4 regions of the Colwellia sp. BRX10-1 genome follow, and region 2 is predicted to be linked to each of the others. Evidence: predicted binding sites of a transcription regulator. Region 2 holds the regulator's gene; each other region holds the start of a gene.
What was found. Region 2 encodes sigma-54, which starts transcription at its own class of promoters, with help from an activator protein. Its sites were predicted from a motif close to GTTGGCACGNNNNTNGNNT; they were not measured.

Region 1 (5,413 bases), on a different contig from region 2:
CAAATAGACTATACGACTAAAGATTCACTTAATGCTTCTTACGCTAACTATCTATTACAAACCAGTGACTTAACAGTAGATGAATTACGTGCTCAATTACCAAAGTCTGCTTTTGCTTACGGGCTATCCTTGTCACTTGAGACAGTAAATTTACTTTTTAGCCAAGACTATGAAAATTATTCACTCGCGTTAGGCGCAGAGTTTCGCCAAGAAATATACCAAATAATACCAGGTAACCCCTACAGCTTTCAGGATTATGATACCGACAATAATCAAGCATTGTTTGACCAAGATGCCGCTGGTGGTATTCAAGGTTTTCCGGGGGTTGCACCTGAACTTGCGGTTAACGAGAGCCGTGATGTTGTTTCACTTTTTGCGGAGTCTGTGACCCAAATCAATGACTTTATCGAGCTCAGTGCGGCCATTCGTTATGATGATTATGATATATTTGGTAACAGCACCAATACAAAACTTGCGGTGCATTGGCAAGCACACCAGCAACTTATTTTGCGCGGAGCCTATAGCACAGGTTTTCGTGCACCTTCTATGCAGCAAATGTATTTCAATAATATCAGTACACAGTTTATTGTTGACGAAAGTGGCTCATTGTTGAGTGAGGAAGTGGAAACATTCAGAAATGATAGTACTTTGACCACTCGACTCGGGGTGCCTTCTTTAAAAGAAGAAGAATCTGACAACCTCAGTGTTGGCTTTATCTATAGCCCTACTGAAAATGTAGATATTAGCTTTGATTTTTATCAGATTGATATTGATAATCGTATTGTCATTAGTAGTAAATTGGGTATGGGAATATCACCTCTACTCGACCAAGCTTTTACTGAGGAGTCTGTTACCAAAGGACAGTTTTTCTTAAATGGTGCAGATACCGCAACTCAAGGCACAGATATTGTTGCTACTTGGCAGACTCAAGCTTTTTCTGGAGATATTAACTTCACCTTAGCGGCAAACTTTACCAATACAGAGGTAACCAAGTTATTTACACCTGATCACAGCACACTGCATACCATTAGCGTTGAAGAAATTTTTTCACAGCAAGATATTTCTATCATTGAAGAGTGGCAACCACGCAATAAAATAAGTGTAAACACCCTTTATAAAAACCAGCACTGGACCATCAATATATTGTTCAATCACTATGGTAAATATACAATAACCGATGGTGGTAAACAAACTTATGGCGCAGAGCTATTAACTGATATTAGCGTTAGCCATCAAATGTCAAAAAATCTTGCGGTCACTGTGGGTAGTCATAATTTATTTGATGTTATGCCTGACAAAAATCGTATAGGAAACTCTCGAGGAGGCACAATTGAAGATCAACAAGGTAATATCATTGTTGATAGCACAGGTGTATTCAAATATTCACGCCGATCAGCTCCTTTCGGTTTTAACGGCGCATATTTTTATGCAAGTCTGCAATATGATTTTTAAGGGTGTGCTGTTAACACTTAATAATAGGTAACCGCTTTAATTTCACGTTTGGGTGAAGAAGCTAAATAAATATTATAAACATCTTCAAAGTCTAAACTTAACTCTGTGGTGTAACTGTCGCCAACAGGATAGCTTTTAATCACTTTAGCTGCGCGGATGACACCTTGAACTGACGCTGACACTTCATTTTTACCCATTATCAGTTGTGACATGGTCATTTCACCATTTATCTTTTGCCCATAAACTTGTTCTGCAAGTTCTGCATAAGCGGCAAGCTTTGAGGCATTAATCGCCATCAACATACGCTGCGTTTCATGTTGTGAGTTTTGCAAACTTATCGGCGCTTGGCCAATAGCATGTAACACAGGGAAGGTTTCAGGCTTAACACTTTGCCATTGTACGTGTTTGTCATAAACACTAGAACAGCTGGCAAGTAACAAAGCTAAACTACCAGCGGTTAATATATTAAGAATAATTTTTTTCATCATAAATACCAAAAGTTAGTCCTACATCAATATAAAAAACTAATTAACAATTTTAATTGAACGTTCGTCTTCTGCTAACATAACGCTGTTTCGAATGATTAATCCATCTTTTATCCGAACACTTTCATCTTGATTAATCTGTTCACCAATTACCCAGCTTGGGATAAAAGATTGTGCCGTGGCAACAACAACACGTGATTGCATACCAATCATCCGAGCATTAATCATCACACCATTTTCTTGTTCCATCATGGTACCGGTTACAACATAGTCAATAATCTGCCGCTCTGGCAGCTCTTTCCAGTCGCGACTAAAAACATAATCACCTTGAGCAGTGACACGAATATGTCCCGTCGTTTTAAAATCAATAACAACTAAACCATGGCGCTGTAATTCATGAACAAAGTTCTCTGATATTTGATTACCCAGCCAATTAGTTGACTCAAGGTTTTCTAATTCGACAAAAGAAGCTACCGCGATAGGTGTTTTAGGGTTTACAAAAGAGCTGCTTTCAAGCATCTGATAAGTAAGCCCTTTAACAACATCTGCTATCGCATGTCGAGGTAGATTGAAACTGTCAATTTCACCTCGTACTTCTTGCTTTGATTTATAAAAATTATCTTCATCACTCATCATATTCATTGATGAACACGACATCAACGTTGGAATAAATAATGGAATAAGCCACTTTTTCATTGAGCTCCCCTTGATCGCTCTGAAAGCGAATAATCAGTTTTGCAGTAATATCGATAAACGACATCAAATAGTTTCTAATATAAATAAAGCACAAATCGCGCCAATCTATAAAGTTACTTGCGTATTAAAATAAGTGGGCATAGAAACTGCATATTCGACAGTAGATATTAAACCTTTTTTACTGACGGACTTCATATGCGCTTATTTATATCAGCTCTACTTTTATTTTTTATCACTCATTCTGCTGATGCCCAGTGGTATGAAGCTCAGGGAAAGTCAGTAATAATGCAGGGCAATGCCGAACGAGCAAAAACATTAGCCATAGAGAATGCATTAAAAAAAGCCTTACTCGTTGCCGGAGCTTCCGTATCGAGTGTGCAAAAAACGGTTAACGGATTATTGACACAAAATGAAATAAATATTCGCGCCAGCGGTACCGTAAACTCTTTTGAGCTGGTTGATGAAAATTATGAGGGCAATTTGGTCACCGTAACCATTCGTGCTGACATCTTCCCACAAAGTAAACAGTGCTTCTCTTCTGATTATCGAAAGTCTTTATTAATTACCCGTAGTAACTTAATGCATAGAGAGCAAGCGAGTATCGGTAAAATTTATGCTCTTGATAATAAATTGATGGCTAAACTTGCTTATAAAATTAACAACCAAGGTATTTATCTAGACACCAGATTGTTATTAAAAGAGAAGTCTCAGTTCTCAAGATTAAATAACAGCTTACAAGTTGAAGCAATAAAAAATCTCACCATGTCGTTAGCTAATATCAGCGATACTCAGTATGTCATGTATTCTGAAATTAATGACATTAGCTTTGCACAAGCCTCAACCAACGGTTGGCAGTTCTGGCAAGAAGATGTTTTTAACCGTCAGTTTAATGTCAGCCTATATATTTACAACGGTACTAATGGTGAATCTGTCTTCACTAAGCAGTACCGTAGTTCTGCACCATGGGAATTTGGCAAACGTCAGCAAGTTGATGTTCATAGCGAAGTATTCTGGCAAAGCCAATACGGAATGGCCATTGAAAAAGTGTTAGGGGATATGATCATTGATATCGACGAAAATATGATGTGTCAACCTACTCGTGGCAAGGTAGTGCAAATAGCTGGTAATTCGTTAACGATTAATTTAGGTAAAAGGCATGGCGTAAAAGTTGGTGATGAGTTTTCTCTATTACACTTAAATAATATCATTACTGACTCAGGAAAAACCTATGCAGGTTTTAACGTTAGCCCTTACACAGTAAAAATAACCCAAGTGTCTCAGCAAAGCGCACAGGCAATGACTACTGACGGGCAATTATTGGGTAACATCCAATTAAATGATTTAGCGGTGCGTTACTAACTTCATCGCTATATAGAATGTTAACGTTACCAGCATGCTGTTAACGTTAACATTGTCACTGTTTTGCGCCTTATTCGTTTGACAGACTAATACGTTTAATCAATAAGGCTGAAAGTCCAGCAAACAAAGCGGAAATGATTAAACAGGTAATTAAGTTAGTAAATTGATAAATAACACCTGACATAACAGTCCCTAATAACCTTCCCAGGGCATTAGCCATATAATAAAAGCCAACATCCATAGAAACGCCATCTTCTTTCGCCATGGCTACAATCACATAGCTATGTAGCGCAGAATTAATAGCAAAAACAGCCCCAAAAATAAATAAGCCTGCAATAATAATGATTTCAGTACTGATGTTGAGCTTGGTCGCATAAAACATCAACAGTGCTAACAACAAGGTAACACCGGATAAAATCATCCCCCAAGTAAATAACAAATGACCCTTGATATTATGTTGGTTATTTTTAATAAAAAATTTAGGTGTTGAGCCTTGAACAATACCATAAGCGATAATCCATAACGCCATAAATATCCCAACATTAGTATGTTGCCAACCTAAATTACTGACCAAATATATCGGTAATCCGACAACAAACCAAATATCCCTAGCAGCAAATAAAAATAAGCGCGCGCCCGCCAAATAATTTAATGATGAGTGATTTGAGAATATCTCTTTAAATTTAACTTTGTGCTTTGCCTTACCTAAATCACCTTGCAATAATAACAGACTAAGCACAAAAACAATCGCTAGCACACTCGCCATTATTAGCATGGCTACTGAAAATCCCACGGTACTTAGTAACCAGGCACCTAGGAAAAAACCGATACCCTTTAAGGCGTTTTTTGATCCTGTAAGATAAGCAACCCAACGGAAAAGAACAGCGTGATCTTGGTTGTTATTGCTCGTTGGTACCAACGTTTTAATACTGCTTTTAGCGCTCATCTTATTAAGATCTTTAGCTATACCCGACAGCGCCTGTGCCAACATAACCCAGATAACGGTTAAGTATTGTTCAGGAACTGTTAGCATTAATAAAGCAAAAACTTGACTGAACAGACCAATATTCATGGTTTTATTCACACCAATTTTTGCTCCTAACCACCCGCCAACTAGGTTGGTTATCACACCAAAAACTTCATAAAATAGAAATAACATCGCAATGGCAAGCGGGGAATAACCTAGATGATGAAAATGTAATAATACCAGCATACGCAAAGCACCATCGGTTAAGGTGAAAAACCAATAGTTAGCGGTAATTAATAGGTACTGTTTTACCGCACTAGGCAGTGCAGTTATTTTGTTTAACATAAAGGTACCAATGATGGTATTTTCGATTGATGTTGGCGTATGCTAATAAATAATCAAGAGTATTAAACATTAGCGTAACGCCAAGATATTATTCGTTTAAAAACGCAGT
Region 2 (5,413 bases):
TTTCCTGTGCCGCAGTAATACGAAAATTATATTGTTTATATCTTAGTCAAGATGCGCTGGCTAAGGTGTTGTAATGAATGATAACGTAACTTTATTTTTTATTCAGTCTTTTTATCATTCGTCTTCATCAAATTTATCAGAAAATAACTGGCATACATCGTCAAGTGCTTGTTGAGCATCTTCTCCTTGGGTAATAACCTCTACGGTTTTTCCAAAGCCACCGGCCAGTAACATTAACCCCATAATACTACTGGCATCAGCTTCTTTGCCCTCTAAGCAAATAGTAACGTTAGCATTAAGCTTTTGGCTTAACTGGGCAAGTTTAGTGGCAGCACGTGCATGTAATCCCAGTTTATTGCTAATGGTTAATGATTTATTATATTTTGGCATACAGTGACCGTTATTAAGTGCTTTGTATTTTAATGTCGCGATGATGAGACTGGACATCTTCGCGTTCTTTTCTAAGATTGTTTGCTAATATTTCTGCAATATAAACCGATCGGTGTTTTCCACCCGTACAACCAATGGCGATAGTAATATAGCTGCGATTGTTTCTTTCTAAGTGGGGTAACCATGTCATCATAAAACTGTTAATTTGCCAGATAAATTTAGTGACAATCGGTTGGCTAGCAAGAAAGTCTCGCACGGGTTGATCTAAACCGGTAAAACCTTTTAAGTCTGTTTCCCAAAAAGGGTTAGGCAGAAAACGTGCATCAAAAACATAATCTGCGTCTTGTGGTACACCGTGTTTAAAGCCAAAAGATTCAAACACCACCACCATAGATGCCGAGGTTTTGCCCAAAATTCGCTCACGCACTAAATCAGATAATTGATGAGGTGATAACTGACTGGTATTAATATACAAACCCGCACGCGTGGAAATAGGCTCAAGCAGCTTTTTCTCTAAAGAGATGGCTTGGTCGAGTGGGATATTTTGTTTAATCAAAGGATGTAAACGACGCGTTTCACTAAAACGTCGAATAAGATCAGAGTCATCAGCATCTAAATACAGAATATCGAGTTTTACTGTTTTTGGTAGATAATCTAATATTTCTGAAACGTCATTAGGATCATTGGGTAAGTTACGTACATCTAAACTAACCGCTACCTTGTCGTAATCATTAATAACGGTATGTGCTAATGCAGGCAATAAATTCACCGGAATATTATCGACACAGTAGTAGCCTAAATCTTCGAGTACACGTAAGGCGACACTTTTACCTGACCCTGAGCGACCACTGACTATCAAGAGTTTCATTTGAGTTTTCCTGGATTATTATTAGATTTTATTAACGTTTAGCATGCTTTATTAAAGTAAAAAGCTCTTGCGAATTTTGGCATTTTCTTACTTGCTTTGCGAACTGTTTAGTACTAAATATTTGCGCAATACTTTGTAAGGTATCTAAATGTTGTTGGCAGTTTTCTTCGGGGACAAATAACGCAATAATAATATCGACAGCACGGTTGTCTATCGCATCAAATTCAACGGCTTGTTCACTGGTCAGCAATACAGCAATAACTTGTGACGTGTTAGTTAATCGACCATGAGGAATCGCAATGCCATTTCCTATGCCGGTAGAGCCAACCTTTTCACGCGCCATTAAGCTTTCGAATAATTGATGAGTATCAATATTGTCGAATTTTTTTGCCGCAGTTGTGCTAATTATTTCAAGGAGTTTTTTTTTGCTTGTACCCTTAATCGCACACAGGGTGCAATCAAGGGTAAGGATATCTTGCAACTTCATTATACTACTTAGATTCTTTGGTGAGTGAACAGGCGATAAACAGCATTAATGCTGATTCGTTTTACCTTTGTACTTCAATATTTGCCGGTCAAGCTTAACAACAAGACTATCAATAGAGGCATACATGTCAGCATTTTCAGCTTTTGCATGTAAATCAGAGCCACTAACGTGAACAGTCGCTTCAGCAATTTGATTTGATTTTTCAACGGTGAGAACAACATGAACATTATTGATATGATCAAAATGTCGGCTTAATTTTGCCATCTTAGTCGTGACGTTTTCTCGTAAAGCTTCGGTAATGTCAACATGGTGGCCAGAAAGATTAATTTGCATAAGCTTAATTCCTCATCTTTTCGTTAAAGTAAACTTTTTCGTTGGTTAGAAGGTGGAATAGAAAGTGACTCTCGATATTTTGCTATGGTACGTCGAGCTACATTTATCCCTTGATCGGCTAATAAATCAGCCATTTTACTATCACTAAGTGGTTTTGCTGGGATTTCGGCAGCAACAAATTTTTTGATTAATGCACGAATAGCTGTTGATGAACATTCGCCACCGCTTTCGGTGCCAACATGGCTTGAGAAGAAAAACTTCAGTTCGAAAATTCCACGTGGCGTATGCATATACTTTTGTGTCGTCACTCGTGAAATGGTTGATTCATGCATATCGACAGCTTCGGCAATATCATTTAAAACCATTGGACGCATGGCTTCATTACCATGTTCAAAAAAGCCAATTTGACGTTGCACAATACAGTTTGACACTTTTAATAAGGTATCATTACGGCTTTCTAAGCTTTTAATAAACCATTTAGCTTCTTGTAAATTTGAGCGAATAAATTGTGTGTCAGCTGTCGACTTCATCGAACGTGACATCGAAGCATATTGCTGATTCACCGAAAGTTTTGGCGCAGTATCAGGATTTAATTCGACCACCCAACGGCCATTTTTCTTTTCAACAGAAACATCAGGAATAACATACTGATCGTCACTCTTCATCACACTATCGCCTGGTCTAGGATCAAGTGATTGAATAAGGCGCACCACTTCGCGCAGTTGCTCTTCTTTCAGTCGAGTTTTACGCATTAATGTACGATAGTCTCGGCTACCCAGTAGATTAATATGGTCACGCAAAACTAACTTACTTTCTGCTAACCAAGGTGTAGCGGGGTCAAATTGATTAAGTTGAATGATTAAACATTCTGAAATAGAACGAGCAGCGACACCGACAGGATCAAAGAGGTTAATACGTTTTAGTACCACCTCAATTTCATCAAGCTCTACTCCTTCAATGGCAACACTTTCTAAAATGTCTTCACTAGATACCGTTAAGTAACCGGCGTCATCAACAGCATCAATAATTGCTGTCGCTATAGCGCGGTCTGTTTCGGTAAAAGGGCTTAATTCCATTTGCCAGCGCAAATGATCTTGAATGGAGTCTTGAGTCTCGCCTTGGTAAGTATAATCTTCTGAAGCTGGGCCTGAGCTTGAACTTGCTGCACCAGCCGTGTAGTTATCATCCCAAGTGGTATCCATGTTTAATTCTTCAGGGATATCGTTCTTGTCCATGGCTTCAGTGGTGGTGATTTCATCAATGGTAGGCGTAGCGTCTTCGCTACCATCAGAAGCAGGGGCTTCTTTAACGTCACCAGTACCGGCAGTGTGAGCTTCTTCAAGGTTGTCAGTACTTTTATCTTCGGGATTATTTGAAGACTCATCCATTTCTAATAATGGATTACTTTCTAAGGCTTCCTGAATTTCTTGTTGAAGCTCTAACGTAGACAGTTGCAGCAATTTGATTGCTTGCTGCAACTGTGGCGTCATGGTTAATTGTTGTCCTATGCGGAGTTGTAGAGTAGGGCGCATTTAGGTCATTAACTTCCTATTATTTTTAATGGGATATTTTCGTTTTTTTCATACGAAGATACTATTCATTTACTGACTACTATAGCGTGAATTGTTCACCAAGGTATACATCTCTTACGTGTTGATTTGCAAGAATTTGATCTGCAGTACCTTCTGCAATAAGTTCACCATGACTAACAATATACGCATGTTCACATACATCGAGAGTTTCACGTACATTGTGATCAGTGATCAACACACCAATGCCACGTTCTTTTAAGTGTAGAATAATTTTTTTAATATCACCTACTGAAATTGGGTCAACACCAGCAAAAGGTTCATCTAATAAAATAAATTTTGGTTCAGCAGCTAATGCGCGAGCAATTTCTACTCGGCGGCGTTCACCACCAGATAAGCTCATGCCTAAATTATCTTTGATATGACCTATGTTGAATTCTTCAACAAGATGTTCTAATTTCTCTTCGCGTTCAGCATCTGATAATTCTTTTCGTGTTTGTAAAATAGCCATAATATTGTCGTAAACACTGAGTTTTCGAAAAATAGAGGCTTCTTGTGGTAAATATCCGATGCCTTTTCTCGCACGCTCATGCATAGGCGCTAACGTCAGGTTTTCGTCATTTAAGATAATATCGCCACTATCACTTTCAACTAAACCCACAATCATATAAAAAGAAGTTGTTTTTCCGGCACCATTTGGGCCCAGTAAACCGACTATTTGTCCTGCTGAAACTTGCATACTGACATTTTTAACCACTTTTCTGCCTTTATAGGCTTTGGCAAGGCCTTTTGCCATTAGGGTGCTAGTGCTCATAAATTAATTTTTTCCTGAGTTTTCGCGTCTGTGGTTGTCGCTTTAATTTTTTCTTTCGGCTGAAAAATCGTTTTAGTGCGTTCGTTAGATTTACTTTCAGCATTAACATACTGAGTGGCAATATTGTAAGTAATTCTACTGCCACTAACCTCACTACCTTCTTGCTGTAATAACGCATTTCCTGAAATTATCACTAAATTATTTGCGGGCTCATATCTTATTTCGTCTGCTTGTAAGCTAAGAGGAGTACCATCGGCTAAGGTTTGTTTAAAGGTTGCTGGCTTCCCTTTAGCGATATAGGTTTTTTCTTCACTGCCAGATTGAGTCAGCACTTGTACTAAATCAGCACGTATAACTAATGAACCTTGAGTGATCACCACGTTATCAATATAGCTGAATATTTTATTTTTAAGATCAACGGCTTGTCTTGAAGCGTTAATTTCAATCTTTTGTTTTATATCAAATTTTTCAGCGAAAGCTGACGAAAATAGCGGAGTTGATAACAATAAGCACAGTAGGCTATTTTTTAACAATTTCATAAATTGATTTCACATGTTTAGTTAGTGTCATTTGGTTGGTGTTTAAGTCGACAATTAAACCTTTACCATCGATGGTAAATCCTTTACCGATAATTTTAATTTCTTGTTCTGAACTTATGATGTTAGTTTTTAGATCAAGTTCAAAGTATTTTCCTTGAACTTCTTGTAATAAGCTATCGGGATCTGTTGCTAACAGGCGGACATGCTTTGCTAATTTTACCCGGTTGTTATTGTATAATATGCCTTCATTGGCAGATATTTTCCATGCGGGCGCATCATTTTTGGGATGAAGTGTGTATTGAGGAAACTCAAAGTTGGTAATACTTAACTCAGGGTAATGTTCCATACGATGGGCATCAACAACATAAGCTAAACTTCCTTGATGTTTATAAACATTACTGTGTAAATTTTCGGCAATAAAATCAGGGGTCAGCGTCTTATCAATCGCTTGTA
Region 3 (5,413 bases), on a different contig from region 2:
ATGAGAATGGCTGTAAATCTTCTGCTGAGCTTATTATGAACAAAATTATTATCGTCATCTGTTTTAACATTTTGTTTTCTTTGAATAGTTACGCAATGCAATCTAATGATTATATTATTTCTATTAAGCATGCAACTAACGACAGTGACTATTATTCAAGTGTTGGCGTAGAGGTAATTCATCGTAAACTTAATAGTTATTTAGGTTTCTCGGTTAATAGCTCAATAGGCTATGCAAGGGTTACCGATACCTTTGATTATCAACATGGTTTTATTGCATGGGAAGGCGGTATAAAAATAGGTTATTTTTCTAACTTTAGTCTTTATGCTGAATTTGGCGTTGATCTGCTTGAGCTTGCCTTTAATGATCGAAGTGACGATGACTATTCACATAGAAATAAGGGCTATAGTACAGATTTCGAAAATGATAACTTTGACCATCATTACAATGACAACGATTCAGATGGCTATATAGGGATTGGTAGTTCGATGATGATTGAGCAAATAAAAGTTACAGCATTTGTTCGTTTTCGTGAAATAAGTGGTTATAACTGGCAAGCAAAAAACTATGCCTTTAGCGGTATTGAGTTAGCGGTAGTTTTTTAATTAAATTACCATCGTTTGTTTGCTTGTTTCTTTCTTTTCTCTACGGCAAAATAGTCCCCATAGATATTTACAAATAATAGAGAAAAAAATGAGCGCAAATTCAGCAGCACAAAATCAAATAAAACAAATGCTAACCATGCAAGACGCGATGAATACTCGTGTTAGTGATACCTGGCAAGAAAATGGTTATGAGTGGTATCGCGCCATTTGGGTTGAGTGTGCTGAAATGTTAGACCATCACGGATGGAAATGGTGGAAACATCAAGAAATAGATATTGCGCAAGTGCAACTGGAGTTGGTTGATATTTTTCATTTTGGATTAAGCTTACGTTTAATGACAGGCGAAACCGTTACAAGTATTACTGACACCTTAGCAACAGAACTCACTGAAAGCTCAGGCGAAAAAGATTTTAAAATTGCCCTTGAAAACCTAGCGTCAGCCGCCGTTACTAACAAAAGTTTTGATGCGATTGCCTTAGCTGATTGTATGCGTTTGATGAATATGGACCTAGATGAATTATTTCGTCAATATGTTGGCAAAAACACCTTGAATTTTTTCCGTCAAGACCACGGTTATAAAGAAGGGACATATATCAAAGTTTGGCATGGCGAAGAAGACAATGAAGTATTAGCTAATTTAGTTAATACCTTAGATGCCAGTGCAAGTGATTTTCAGCAACAACTTTATGCAGCACTTGAGGCAAAATACCCAGCATAATTATTCGCTCAAAACCTAATGAAGACTCTAGATAAATAATAACTAGAGTCTTTTAGCTTAAAATATATAGAATAAATTCTCCTTTCCGAACGGTCATTAATACACCCCTTTTATATTAAGATCTATGGCATAAATTCTCCTTAATTAACGGTTATTAAAAGAATCTAGCAAAATTATGATCTGTGGCACAAATTCTGCTTATTCAACAGTTATTAAGAAGACCGTCAAGAATTTGAACCGCCGGAGCAGTGTATGGAATTAATTCTCTTTGCCATGATCAGCCTAATTGTTATTGTCGCTTTGTTAGCTAGCCGCTTAAACGACAATAGTTTTCCTTTTCCATTTGATAAAAAGCAAAGTCTTTTTACGCCAGCAGAGAAGAATTTTCAGAATTTGCTCGAACAAGCCCTTGGTGGTAAATACCGTATTATTAATCGAGTAAAACTTGCTGATATTGTCACTATTCGTCATGGTGTGTCGAACAGAGCAAGCCAAACAGCATCAGCGAATGCCGAAAGTAAATACTTAGACTTTGCTATTTGTGATCGTGAGAGTATGAAGCTATGTGGCGTTATTGATTTAGTTGATACCCAAGGTAAAGGCTATAAAATCAAAAAAGACTGGTTTGTCAGCGGCGCATTAGAAGCATCTTCAATTCCTCATATTCGTATTAAAGTGAAAACTAATTATACCGTTGACGAGATCCGCGCTTGTATTTACAGTCGACTTTTAGGAAACAGACCACCAGAGCCAAAAATTAAAGGAAAAATTATTCCTGCTCCCATGCTAAAACCTCGACCCAATAGAAATAGAGAAGAAGTTGGCGCTTTGTCTCCTATTGCCGCTCGTGCGCAATTAGGCTCATCAACAGGCAATGCTATGTCGCAACGTATCCCTGCACCGCAAGTAGCCGCATTACCTCATTAAACTCTACAATAAAATCAACTCATTATTAAAATAAAAAGTCAGCGATTTAACTCGCTGACTTTTTTGTTTTCCCTTAGATATAATTACCGTGCTTGGCAGTTTTTAATGCCATAAAGGCTACATAAAGGCTGAGAGTGGCAATGTGATCGTAATATATCGTTGACGTATAATCTTGTGCCTATTGAACTCATACATAGAAAGACAGGGTGTCTGAGAAAGGCCATCCTGAACATATACGCTCTTTGCCATCTCGGTAACTGCTCCTGCGTTACTCTACTTCCTACATCCATGTAATCACAGCACCGCGTTATACCGTTGACGTGCAAGGATGAACTAATGCCTAGAAAGACAGGATGTCTGAGAAAGGCCATCCTGAACATATACGCTCTTTGCCATCTCGGTAACTGCTCCTGCGTTACTCTACTTCCTACATCCATGTAGTCACAGCACCGCGTTATACCGTTGACGTGCAAGGATGCACTAATGCCTAGAAAGACAGGATGTCTGAGAAAGGTCATCCTGAACATATACGCTCTTTGCCATCTCGGTAACTGCTCCTGCGTTACTCTACTTCCTACATCCATGTAGTCACAGCACCGCGCTATACCGTTCATCCTGAACATAAATATACGACATCTGGGAATCTTCACGTTATAATTGTTTTATTAGATGTTATCAACGAATTGGAAATAAAATGAAAGCAGGAATAATTGGCGCAATGGAGCCAGAAGTTGCTATTTTAAAAGCAAAATTAACTCATGCAGTAACAACCGAACATGCAGGTTATACCTTTTATCAAGGGCAACTCAACGGCAGTAATGTCGTTATTGTACAATCGGGTATTGGTAAAGTGGCTGCTGCCTTAGCAACCGCGATTTTAATTGATAAGTTCCAGCCTGACTATATTGTTAATACTGGCTCTGCTGGTGGTTTTGAACAATCACTAAAAGTAGGCGATATTGTCATTAGTTCAGAAGTTCGCTATCACGATGTCGATGTCACCGCTTTTGGCTATGAGATTGGTCAGTTACCAGGTAATCCAGCTGCTTATATTCCTCACCCGACACTCGTTAAAGCCGCACAGGCAGGTGTTGCTGAGTTGGAAAATATCCAGACCTTACTGGGTTTAATCACTACCGGCGATACCTTTATGACTGCTGATGATGATATTGCTAAAGCCCGCGCTAACTTTCCGACTATGGCCGCGGTTGAAATGGAAGGAGCCGCAATTGCTCATACCTGTCATCAATTTAAGGTGCCTTTTGTGGTTATTCGTTCTATGTCTGATATAGCAGGTAAAGAGTCTCCTACCTCCTTTGAAGCTTATTTAGAAACAGCTTCGGTGAATTCATCTCAGTTAGTTGAAAATATGCTCGACGCATTGCAAGGTAAAAAGTTAACTTAAGCCCTAAGTTTAATCGATACCAACTCCACTAATTTTGTGAGCTTGTTCGCGCAAGGAGAATATATCAAGGCAAGGCTGACGATTTTCTAATCACTGGCTATAGGCGTTGAGTGCGCAGCAGGTTTGGAGTATTTTAACCCGCACAAGTGAGCAATAATTTAATGGAATGGCTATAAATATGACTGCTAATAATCTAACAAACTTAATTGATATCAGCCCTTTCGCCTATTCAGTTGTCATGCTTTACGGTGTTATTTTGATTAAGCTTTTTACTGGCTATTTAGCGAGTCATCAACCCTTAAGGTTTTTTCGAATTTTTTGCGATCAGCTCGCCAAAAAAGTCAATAAAAGTAAGAATACTGACCGTCAGCGTTTTATTTCTGGCTTAATTGCTATTGCCGTTAGCCTTACGCCTATAGTCATTATTCTTTGGTTATTTGAAGCTTTTGTTGAGGCCACCTGGCTTTGGCAGGGATTTTTACTTTATCTTGCCTTAGGCTGTTTACAACTAGGAAAAACAAGTAAAGAGATTGCTAAGTTAATTGTCGCCAACAAAAATTTCGAGGCTAAACAGTTATTAAACCCCTGGCTGTTGCGAAATACCGAACAGCTTTCCTCTTTAGGCTTAGCAAAGAGCTGTATTGAAATGTTATTGCTTCGAGCGGTGCAAAATCTATTCACTATTAGCTTGGTATTTTTACTTTTTGGTCCGCTTACTGCTTTAGTTTGTCGATTGCTTATTGAGATGCATTACAGCTGGAATAACAAACAAAATAGTTTTCAACCTTTTGGCGACAGTGTTGCTTTTATTGTCAACATTATACAATGGCTACCTAGCCGTATTTTTTCATTAATCCTGCTGTTTGGTTGTATTGGCAAAAATTTCGTTTTATTTTTTCGGTTAAATCGCCGCTACTTTTTTCAATTAAATAATAGCTATGTGCTCAATTTATTTGCCTTGTCATTAGAGGTTAAACTTGGTGGTGTGGCTATGTATCAAAATATAAAATTACGTAAAACAAGTTACAACGATCACGGAAGGCAGCCTCAAGCTACTGATATTATTCATGCCAGCAAACGTATTAGCCAAGTGTTCTATTTTTGTTTTCTATTTTTAACACTACTGACATTATTTATTTACTCGTTCAATATCAATAGGTAACAAACATGTATGAACTTCTTTACTGGTTAGATTTATTTGGTATTGTTGTCTTTGCCTTATCGGGTGCATTAATGGCGGGGCGGTATAAGCTCGACCCTTTTGGTGTTGTCGTATTAGCCGCAGTGACAGCGATTGGCGGCGGTACCATCCGCGATATTACTTTAGATACGCCAGTATTTTGGGTTGCCAATCCCATTTATCTTTATGTTATTTTATTGACTGCAGTGTTAACAATTATCATTATTCGCCGTCCTAAGCGTATTCCAAAGCGCTTTTTACTGATTGCTGATGCATTTGGTTTAGCATTATTTGCTGTTTTAGGTACTGAGAAATCATTAAGTTTAGGCGCTCCTGTATTTGTTGCTGTTGTAATGGGCACCATTACCGGTGTTGCTGGAGGAATGATCCGTGATGTTATATGTAATGTTATTCCAATGATCTTACAAAAAGAAATTTATGCTACTGCTGCGATCTTAGGCGGCTCTTTGTATGCGTTATTTCGATACTTAGCTTGGCCAGAAAATATCGCCATCATTTCTGCAATTCTTGGCGCATTAACGCTGAGACTAGCCGCTATTTATTGGCGAGTTTCACTG
Region 4 (5,413 bases), 300 kb from region 2:
GTGTCGATGGTGCTGATTTTGCTCACTTGTTGTTTGGTGAGCAAGCAAGAGAATACTTTGGTTATGCTGATACTGTTTATCGAAATATAGCACCGCTAATTAAATCTTCAAAAGTCGACAAAGAAGCACCAGTAGCAAGTGATCAAGGTCGTTATGTGCAGTTTAATGATGAAACACCTTTGCCCGACGTACTTATCGAACAAGCAAATTTTTCTTTAATATTGCCACAAGGTGAATTTGCAATTAGCGGCAAAGAATTGACACATCAGCACTGGGTACGAGGTAATAACAGTGTTATTAACGTTAAAAGTGACAATGTACAGGGCTCGGGGAAATTAACCTTAGGGTTAGCTTTCTCACTAGATAAGCAAGATGTTTTAACAGGTAAGGGGCAGTGGCAACTTGCCGATGTCACCTTAAAAGATGTTTCACTACAAAAATCAAGTGCTTTTACTTTAGATCTTAACAGTGGTTTATTATCAGGTAAGGGGTCTTTTTCATTCATTGATGACCAAATTGACAGTGAAAATAAACTTAACCTAGCTAATACTCAATATAGTGGTGCTGGCACTTCGAAGTTAAGTACACTCTTTATTGACACAGTTCAGTCTCTTAAGTCGTTGGCGTTAACCATAGCTGCAAAAGGTAAAATAACGGCTCCGACGTTATCTATCTCATCACCACTTGATAACCAATTAAAAGATTCAATGGTGCAGCAAGTATCAACTAAATTAACAAGCTTCAAATCTGACATTAAAGCAGGGTTAAACACTAAGCTTACTCAAGCTTTAGGGGGAAGTAATAAGGAAGCCGAGTCTCTAATGGATGTTGAAGCACTGATTGGAGATAGCGATAAAGCATTAGATGAGCTGATTAACTCAGATATCGTCGCAGCGAAAAAGAAAGAGTTTGAAGATAAACAAAAAGATAAGCTCAAAGATAAAGCAAAAGAAAAACTAGGGAAACTATTTGGTTAGGCTTGCTTAGCTTACTCATCATTAATGACAAGTTTACGCTCAGCTATCGTAGCTGCCAAGGGGGGAGCTGAGCGGCCAAGCTAAACTCGTTTAATAAAGTCGTTTTAGTTTTTTCTGTAAAAAAAGCCTCAGCTTATTGTTAAGTTGAGGCTTTTTGTTGTTAATTAGCGTGTTGTTTTTACTAAGCTTTAATGCCTAAACTGCTAAGGCCACCACTTTTCTTGCCCTTACTATTGTAGGTCATTGATGAGCGGTTATGATTCTCAAGCAAGGAGTTTTTCATGCGTTCAGCGGCAAGTGAAGATTGCTGTATGATTTGACCGTTAACCTGATTTTTGTCTTTACAACGCAGTAAAATAGCTTCAATTTCAGCAATCTCTTGCTGATGAATACCTGATTTAACTTCGTTTTTCAAAATAATATTTTGAGCGTTTTGTTCATCAAGTTGCTGTATGGCTTTTAGCAAAGCCTCTTTTTGCTCGGTAACGGCAGTTAATGCTTGTGGGCTTTGTTTTTGTAAGACTTCTTTTTCAACGCTGAGCAGCTCTTCAAGCTGCTGTAGGTTATGTAACTGTTGAGCAATTAATTGCTCTGCTGCTAACGCTGTCATCAGGTGTAACTCCTGTGATTAGGTTAACAGTAAACTGTTAGCCTAGTTTAAATTCGAAATTTGCTATACTGGCAGCAAGCTTTTCAGGATCAACTTTATACTCACCATTTGCAATGGCTTTTTTGAGTTGATCGATTTTTTTCTGATCAACGGCTGGTGCGTCATTCGCTTTCTTTTGTAACTCATTTAACTGTTGAGCTTGTGGTGTTAAAGAGACTGAATCTTTACCTACAGATCTTCCTTGTTCACTACTTGCTGCATTTTGTGTGGCTTGCTGTTTGACTTGTACTTGTTGATCAAGCTTTTGCTTTACCTGACTGTTGTTTGACAAGTTATTGATATTTATAGCCATAATACTATCCTATAGATAACGGGTTGATATTCACTATCTTGTTATCGGCAAGCAGCCTAATAACTTAACCATTATTATAAATTAATTATCACTTCGTTGATAGCCGATACTCGCCCTGTTACCGTTCTACCACTGCCTTCATTTTCAACCGCTATTTGCTCGCCAAGCCCCCCGTCTTCAAGGGCTATGCCGGAGGTTTTTATTGTCAAGGTATTCGATTGCGCAATAAGCGTGACATGGCTGCCTTTGCAAACAAAACAAATATTTTTTTTAGTTAGAATCACACCCGCCCTCAACTTTCTTTTAGCTCGGGTACCAATAACGATTCTGGTATCATCTAAGCTCTCACCACGAATTCTATATTTATCGCGATATTCAATGGTGACATTTGAACTATCAACTCTACTGCCCTTACTAATGATACTTTTTGCAACAACTACCGGTATGACCACTTGAATTTTTGCAGGAATATAAAGATACCAAGACGATGGGTCGTCGCAATTTATTTTAACATTTACGTTTCTACCATTATGATTTTCAGGTATATTTGCGATTAAAGGTGTTAAACAAGGTTGAATAATAATTCTGGGATCTAAAGTAGAGACTGAAACGTTTATCTTTCCTTGCTTTGGCAATGGCGTGTTATTTTTTATAAATTGGGTAACAAAATCTTGAAGTTGCTGTCTGTCCATCGTTTGGGCAAAGGCTAGATTTGAAAAAAGCGCTGAGATTAGCGAAAGAATGATAAATATCTTGAATATGCTCATAAATTTGTCAACTATTTGCTAGGGAAATTAAAATACTCGTCTATGCTTAATTTATGTATAGTTTAACAATAATTAAAAACAGACGAATACGCACTAAACGTCAAAAAATTGAACGTTCAATATGTATCTGTAAGCACAATCAAGAAGTGTGCCTTTTTGTGAATTAAGTAAAATGAGGTTTGTATGGCAGGAATTTTAGACTCAGTAAATCAACGCACTCAGTTGGTTGGACAGAATAGGCTTGAATTATTACTTTTTCGTTTAATCGGACCACAACGTTTTGGTATTAATGTTTTTAAAGTACGTGAAGTTATGCCTTGTCCGCGCTTAACCTTACTGCCAGGACAAGACCCTTTTATTAAAGGTGTTGCCCATATTCGTGGCCAAACCATTTCAGTGATCGATTTGAGCAAATCGACAGGTGGCCCAGAAATAGTGCCAGATGAAAATTCCTTTGTCATTATTGCAGAATATAATCGCAGTGTGCAGGGCTTTTTAGTTGGCGGTGTTGAGAGAATCGTCACGTTAAGCTGGAAAGATATCATGCCCCCTCCAGAAGGTGCTGGCAAATCAAGCTATTTAACGGCGGTTACAGAAATAGACAAAAAAATGGTCTCTATTTTAGATGTAGAGAAAATTTTAAATGAAATTAGTCCTATTTCAACAGAACTCAGTGAAGGTGTTGTTGATGCGAGTGTCGGAGTTAGTCTTGGCGAACGGGTAATTATGATCGCGGATGATTCAACCGTAGCTCGAAATCAGGTGAGAAGAGCTCTAGAGCCATTAGGCTTAACAATGTTGTTAGCTAAAAATGGCCAAGACGCTTTAGATCAATTACTTGCTATAGAAGCCGAGTGTCATACATCAATTACCGAAAAAGTGGCTTTACTTATCTCTGATATAGAAATGCCTGAAATGGACGGTTACACCTTAACCGCTGAGATTAAAAATAATGATCGATTGAAAGCCATGCCGGTTATTTTACATACTTCGCTAAGTGGTGTTTTTAATAATGCCATGGTTGCTAAAGTTGGTGCAGAAGATTTTATTCCAAAGTTTCATCCTGATGAGTTAGCCACAGCAGTAAAAAAATGGTTAAAGAAAGATGAACTAGCAAATAATGCTAATTAACCCATTATTTTTAGCGTATTCTATCGTTAATAAATGATAATAATAATTTAAGGCGGAATATCGAAGTGTCAATCCGACAGCTTGATGATAGCAGTTATCATCAGTTTAGAGTCTTCCTAGAGAAACAATGTGGCATCGTCTTAGGTGAAAATAAACAATACCTAGTAAAAAGCCGTTTAGCCCCTTTAATGGCTAAATTTGATGTTACCACATTAGGTGATTTAGTCACTCGTACTCTCAGTCCAATTGAAAGGCAGTTACGCGCCGCAGTTATCGATGCCATGACGACCAACGAAACCTTGTGGTTTCGCGATGAGTACCCCTTTGAACTATTGAAAAAACGCTTACTTCCTGAGTTTAAAAATCAAAGAACGCCTTTAAAAATTTGGTCAGCGGCAAGTTCTTCAGGTCAAGAACCTTATTCTATTGCGATGGCAGTTCAAGAATTTAAGCAAAGTAATCCTGCTGCGTTTTCGGGGGGTGTTCAAATTATTGGCACTGATATCTCCAATACTATGCTTGAGCATTGTAAGTATGGCCATTATGACAATTTAGCTTTGTCACGAGGTTTATCAGCCGAACGCAAAAGAATGTTTTTTGAAAATGGCGATAAAGGTATGTCAAAAGTCAAAGACTCGGTTAAGAAAATGGTTAGCTTTAGGCAACTAAATCTCCTAAATAGTTATAGTTTAATGGGTAAGTTTGATATTGTATTTTGTCGTAACGTATTGATTTACTTCGCACCAGAAATTAAAAAGCAAATAATATCTCAAATTGAAGGCGTGCTAAATCCTAACGGCTATCTCTTTCTTGGCGCCTCGGAATCCTTAACGGGTTTAAACCAAAACTTTGATATGGTTCGCTGTAATCCTGGTATCATTTATCAAAAAAAGACTTAATATCCCCCCACTAAACTCCCCGTTGGCATAGAAATTGTATAGTTATCTTCATTGATTTGGAGGTAACACTATGGCTATCACTTTTGAAAAAGCACTTGGCATTCACCCACAAACACTTGCTGTTCGTTCTAAACGTGCAGAAGTTATTGCTAGTAATATTGCTAATGCAGATACACCTGGCTATAAAGCCAAGGGCATGGACTTTAAGTCTGCCTTAGCGCAAGCCTCTCAAAAGCAACAATCAGGTATGTCACGAACCCACGAAAAGCATTTTGATGTTCGCATTGCAACCAATAATGGGGTGCAATTTAGAACACCAGATCAACCAGATACTGGCGATGGTAATACCGTAGATGCACAAGTGGAACGAAACTTGTATCTAGAAAACTCAATGCAGTATCAAGCCAGCATTCAATTTCTTACTGGCAGGATTAAAGGCTTGAAAAAAGCCATCACCGGAGCAGGGCAATAATTATGAGCCTATTTAACGTATTTACTATATCTGGCACGGGTATGAGCGCTCAATCTGTTCGCTTAAATACCACCGCAAGTAACATTGCTAATGCTGATAGTGTTAGCAGTAGTGTTGATGCAACCTATCGAGCACGGCATCCGGTTTTTGCCGCAGAGATGCAAAAAGCTGCCGCAGGACAAGATGACTCAGGCGTAGGTGTCAA

Region 1: a site for sigma-54 is predicted at 2,767-2,785, ahead of H4J75_RS07940 (flagella assembly protein FlgT). Genes of this name have one in related genera too.
Region 3: a site for sigma-54 is predicted at 1,505-1,523, ahead of H4J75_RS16735 (DUF2726 domain-containing protein). Genes of this name have one in related genera too.
Region 4: a site for sigma-54 is predicted at 2,844-2,862, ahead of flgA (flagellar basal body P-ring formation chaperone FlgA). Genes of this name have one in related genera too.

What each region holds. Positions count from the first base shown of each region.
Region 1 is NZ_JACGWC010000007.1:13,922-19,334, forward strand. Features, by position in the region: gene H4J75_RS07925 (TonB-dependent receptor) at 1-1,452, shown strand, start outside; gene H4J75_RS07930 (LPP20 family lipoprotein) at 1,470-1,940, opposite strand; gene H4J75_RS07935 (FlgO family outer membrane protein) at 1,977-2,633, opposite strand; gene H4J75_RS07940 (flagella assembly protein FlgT) at 2,829-3,992, shown strand; gene arsJ (organoarsenical effux MFS transporter ArsJ) at 4,063-5,304, opposite strand.
Region 2 is NZ_JACGWC010000001.1:444,789-450,201, reverse strand. Features, by position in the region: gene H4J75_RS02015 (HPr family phosphocarrier protein) at 115-390, opposite strand; gene rapZ (RNase adapter RapZ) at 404-1,258, opposite strand; gene ptsN (PTS IIA-like nitrogen regulatory protein PtsN) at 1,290-1,745, opposite strand; gene hpf (ribosome hibernation promoting factor) at 1,791-2,078, opposite strand; gene H4J75_RS01995 (RNA polymerase factor sigma-54) at 2,102-3,610, opposite strand; gene lptB (LPS export ABC transporter ATP-binding protein) at 3,690-4,421, opposite strand; gene lptA (lipopolysaccharide transport periplasmic protein LptA) at 4,418-4,960, opposite strand; gene lptC (LPS export ABC transporter periplasmic protein LptC) at 4,941-5,413, opposite strand, start outside.
Region 3 is NZ_JACGWC010000027.1:18,611-24,023, reverse strand. Features, by position in the region: gene H4J75_RS16745 (hypothetical protein) at 36-605, shown strand; gene H4J75_RS16740 (dUTP diphosphatase) at 694-1,323, shown strand; gene H4J75_RS16735 (DUF2726 domain-containing protein) at 1,576-2,250, shown strand; gene mtnN (5'-methylthioadenosine/S-adenosylhomocysteine nucleosidase) at 2,945-3,655, shown strand; gene H4J75_RS16725 (cobalamin biosynthesis protein) at 3,834-4,817, shown strand; gene H4J75_RS16720 (trimeric intracellular cation channel family protein) at 4,823-5,413, shown strand, end outside.
Region 4 is NZ_JACGWC010000001.1:142,830-148,242, reverse strand. Features, by position in the region: gene H4J75_RS00675 (TIGR03545 family protein) at 1-977, shown strand, start outside; gene flgN (flagellar export chaperone FlgN) at 1,159-1,587, opposite strand; gene flgM (flagellar biosynthesis anti-sigma factor FlgM) at 1,625-1,939, opposite strand; gene flgA (flagellar basal body P-ring formation chaperone FlgA) at 2,014-2,706, opposite strand; gene H4J75_RS00655 (chemotaxis protein) at 2,890-3,837, shown strand; gene H4J75_RS00650 (protein-glutamate O-methyltransferase CheR) at 3,903-4,736, shown strand; gene flgB (flagellar basal body rod protein FlgB) at 4,807-5,208, shown strand; gene flgC (flagellar basal body rod protein FlgC) at 5,211-5,413, shown strand, end outside.